2 regions of the Cupriavidus sp. 05L411 genome follow, and region 1 is predicted to be linked to the other one. Evidence: riboswitches for the same ligand, from Rfam matches in the RefSeq annotation. Region 1 holds a riboswitch; the other holds the start of a gene.
The links. Region 1 has a riboswitch for ZMP and ZTP ahead of AC1DQR_RS05570 (LysE family translocator). Riboswitches for the same ligand answer to the same signal wherever they lie in the genome.
Positions count from the first base shown of each region.

Region 2: linked by a shared signal. The riboswitch ahead of glyA (serine hydroxymethyltransferase) and the one ahead of AC1DQR_RS05570 (LysE family translocator) in region 1 are both predicted to bind ZMP and ZTP.

Region 1 covers NZ_JBFTOQ010000004.1:11,583-13,780, forward strand. The annotation lists gene AC1DQR_RS05565 (DNA polymerase II) at 1-242, shown strand, start outside; gene AC1DQR_RS05570 (LysE family translocator) at 501-1,133, opposite strand; ZMP/ZTP riboswitch at 1,153-1,236, opposite strand; gene AC1DQR_RS05575 (VOC family protein) at 1,307-1,804, opposite strand; gene AC1DQR_RS05580 (LysR family transcriptional regulator) at 1,854-2,198, opposite strand, start outside.
Region 2 covers NZ_JBFTOQ010000002.1:234,882-237,079, forward strand. The annotation lists gene tolQ (protein TolQ) at 1-522, opposite strand, end outside; gene ybgC (tol-pal system-associated acyl-CoA thioesterase) at 519-923, opposite strand; ZMP/ZTP riboswitch at 1,085-1,187, shown strand; gene glyA (serine hydroxymethyltransferase) at 1,310-2,198, shown strand, end outside.

The DNA of each region.
Region 1 (2,198 bases):
GCGCGGCACGCATCGCGGACGAGTTCAACCGCAAGGAAGGCCGTCCGCTGCAATACCAGAACGGCGGCTGGATCAGCTATGTGATGACGGTGGCCGGCCCCGAGCCGCTGGAAACCCGGCGCTCGCCCATCGACTACGACCACTATCTCACGCGCCAGCTGCAGCCGGTGGCCGACGCCATCCTGCCCTTCCTGGGCGATGCGTTCGAGACGCTGGTGACGGGTCAGAAGGCGTTGTTTTGACGGGGCCTCAGGCGTCGGGGTTTATCCAGCACCGAGTCAAGGTCCTCGAGCTTCAACGGGTGCAAGAATTGGCGTCGACGACATAGGCGGCATAGACGACTGAGCAGGCGCCGCTATCCCTGCGAGGAAACGATCGGGCATGCGCCTTCTATCGGATCTTGATGACAACCTTACCCTTTGCGCGTCCTGTTTTGACGTAAGCCACGGACGTTGGCTGCCGGCCGCCGGCTGTTGCGCCGGCGTATTGGCAGGGTGTTGCTATTTCTTGGATTCGTATGCCATCCGCACCGCCAGGCCTGTCAGAACGCTTCCCATCAGCCAGCGCTGCACCAATAGCCACTGCGGGCGTCCTGACAGGAAGGTAGATATCGATCCGGCCGTCACGATGATTAGTGCATTCACAGCGAGGCTGATCGAAATCTGAACGCTGCCGAGCGCCAGCGATTGGGTAAGAACACTGCCATGTCCTTCCGTAATAAATTGGGGAAGCAGAGACAGATACATGACGGCGATTTTTGGATTCGCCAGGTTGGTGATAAACCCCATGCTGAAGAGCTTTCTTGGGGTATCGACAGGCAGGTCGCGAACGGCAAACGCGGACCGTCCGCCCGGTTTGACTGCTTGCCAGGCAAGATATAGAAGGTACAAAGCGCCGCCAAGGCGAAGCGTGTCGTATGCGTAAGGTACCGCAAATACGAAAGCCGTAATTCCGAATGCCGCACAGAGCATGTAGAACACAAAGCCCAGAGCAACGCCGCCCAATGAAATGAGGCCCGCGCGTCTACCTTGGCAAATTGAGCGGGAAATTAGATAAATCATGTTCGGCCCCGGCGTTAAAACCATTCCCAACGCCACAAGAGCAAACATGAGCAACTGTGCAAAATCAGGCATAACCCATCTCCAAGGATAGTAGGTATGCCCAGGCGCGCGGCGGCTAGCAACCTCACGCTCCCCGATAGTGCCCTATCTGTATGCGCCAGTCACATGAGTGCAGAAATCATAGCACAGGAGAAAATGCTTTAGGCTACGGGAAGAATCATTGGCAACGCCGGGGACACGCTCCTTCAACTTGCGGATAGGTTTTGGCCCAGCCGTGCTGCTTCTATCGCGGCGATGTCGATCTTTTTCATGGTCATCATCGCGTCAAACGCGCGCCTGGCCACAGCAGGATCGGGGTCGGATATTGCCGCGGTGAGGGCGCGCGGGGTGATCTGCCATGACAAGCCCCAGCGGTCCTTGCACCAGCCGCATGCGCTTTCCTGGCCGCCYTTGCCGATGATTGCGTTCCACAAGCGGTCGGTTTCGGCCTGGTCGTCCGTCGCGATTTGAAAAGAGAATGCCTCGTTGTGCTTGAAATACGGGCCGCCGTTCAGCCCAAGGCAGGGGATGCCGACGACGGTGAACTCAACCGTCAGGACATCGCCCTGTTTGCCGCCAGGATAGTCGCCCGGTGCGCGGTGGACGGCGCCGACAGCGCTGTCGGGGAACGTCTGCGCATAGAAGTTTGCGGCGTCAACGGCGCCACCTTCGTACCACAGACAGATCGTGTTCTTGCTGGTCATTTCGCATCTCCTGACAAGTTGGCCACCTGCATCCACGCAGCAGCCGCAGCTACGTCGTGCGTGACTGATTTGTGTGGGCTGTGTGATATTCGAACGCGGCGACGATGCCGTCAATCATTGCTGTGATGCGCGCGGTATGCCGAAGGTCTTGATGCGTGACGAGCCAGATTTCGTAGACCGCCCCACGGGCGGGTTCCGGCCATATCTGCACGAGGCCGTCGTGTTCAGCCAGATGGATAGGAAGTTCACCGATGCCGAGGCCGGCCTTTACCGCGGTACGCAGCACGAGGCTGGAATTGAAGGTCGATACGATGCYCCCCGCGTGTATCGGTTCGCCAGCAAGCGTCGGCGATCGATTCCCGGTCCAGTTTGCCTGATAGACGACAAGATCGTG
Region 2 (2,198 bases), on a different contig from region 1:
GGGCGCCACGGCCGCAAGCGTTGCCTGCTGCACATTTGACAAGCCACGGAAGGCGTTCATGATCCCCCATACGGTGCCGAACAAGCCAATGTACGGGCTGACCGAACCCACCGATGCCAGGAACGGAAGATGCGATTCCATCACATCCATCTCACGCTGATAGGCCGCGCGCATCGCACGCCGCGCGGCATCGAGCAGTGCGCCGGCGTCATTGTTGCGCTCGCGCGCCTTCAGGTACTCGCCCATGCCGGATTCAAAGATCCGTTCCAGCGCGCCTGTGTTGTGACGATTGTTGGCTGCGCTCTGATACAGGGCCTGCAGGTCGCCGCCGGCCCAGAAATCGCGCTCGAACCCCTCGGTCTGGGTCCGCGCGGCGCGCAGGGAGAAATGCTTGCGGAAGATATATGTCCACGAGAACAGGGACATCACCAGCAGCAGGGCCATGACGGCCTGTGCCAGCACACTGGCGTGCAGCACCAGTGAAATGATCGACAGGTCTTGCGTGACGGTCACGGGATTCATCGAGCGGTCTTGATGGTTGCAAGGACGGGGGCGGGAATGGGAGTCGGGCGAAATGTGCTACGATCAACACACCCAACCCGGATGGCGCCAGTAGCCAGCAATTGCTCACCACGCCAGGCTTCTTGGGCGAATTGGACCGATGCCGGGCCAACCCGTTCAATCTGTGTCCGGATCTCAAGCAAGTCGTCCAGACGGGCGGGGGCATTGTAGTCCACCGCCGTGCTTCTGACGATGAAGACGACGCCGGTCTCATCGGCCAGCGCTTGCTGCTCGATGCCTAGCGAGCGCAGCCACTCAGTACGGGCGCGCTCGAAGAACTTGAGGTAATTGGCGTAGAACACTACGCCGCCCGCGTCGGTGTCTTCCCAGTACACCCGCAAGGCCCACACATTGTTGCTCATGGCCGCGATTGTAACGGCAGCCGGCCCGACCCGGTGTAAACCCTTGCCCGACATTACAACAATTACATTACCTGACGGACAAGGCATTGACTTTCGGTCTTTGGCTCCGCAGCACCGTCTTGCAGCGAGCCAGCGCCTCGCGTTAAACTGCCGCCAACCATTCCATCTTGCGCGACTGGCGAAGTCAGTGGGCACTACCACGAGGAAGCGCAAAGTTCTCTGGCGCGATGTTTCAAGCGCCTGCCGCTCGCCTGGGCAGCGAATGGGAAGCAGGGTGCGCCCTGCGCCGGATAGCTAACGCGTCCAGCGCCGGTCGCCTGTGCCTTCCCCGCGCGCCCTACCCCGAAGCCATTCGGAATTCCCCTTTTTTCAGACGAGTTTTCGCCATGTTCGAACGCAGCCGCTATACGATCGACCAGATCGACCCCGAGCTTTTTGCCGCCATCCAGAAGGAAGACCAGCGCCAGGAAGAGCACATCGAGCTGATCGCCTCGGAAAACTACACCTCGCCGGCCGTGATGGCCGCGCAAGGCTCGCAACTGACCAACAAGTACGCCGAAGGCTATCCCGGCAAGCGCTACTACGGTGGCTGCGAGTACGTCGACGTCGTGGAGCAGCTGGCCATCGACCGCGTCAAGCAACTGTTCGGCGCCGAAGCCGCCAACGTGCAGCCCAATTCCGGCTCGCAGGCCAACCAGGGCGTGTTCTTCGCCGCCCTGAAGCCGGGTGACACCATCATGGGCATGAGCCTGGCCGAAGGCGGCCACCTGACCCACGGCATGGCGCTCAACATGAGCGGCAAATGGTTCAACGTGGTCAGCTACGGCCTGGACGCCAACGAAGACATCGACTACGACGCACTGGAAAAGCTGGCGCAGGAAAAGAAGCCCAAGCTGATCATCGCCGGCGCCTCGGCCTTCGCCCTGCGCATCGACTTCGAACGCATCTCCAAGGTGGCCAAGTCCATCGGCGCCCTGTTCATGGTCGACATGGCCCACTACGCCGGCCTGATCGCCGCCGGCGAGTACCCCAACCCGGTGCCGCACGCCGACTTCGTCACCACCACCACCCACAAGAGCCTGCGCGGCCCGCGCGGTGGCGTGATCCTGATGAAGGCCGAGCATGAGAAGGCCATCAACTCGGCCATCTTCCCCGGCATCCAGGGCGGCCCCCTGATGCACGTGATCGCCGGCAAGGCAGTCGCGTTCAAGGAAGCCCTGTCGCCCGAGTTCAAGACCTACCAGCAGCAAGTGGTCAAGAACGCCCGCGTGCTGG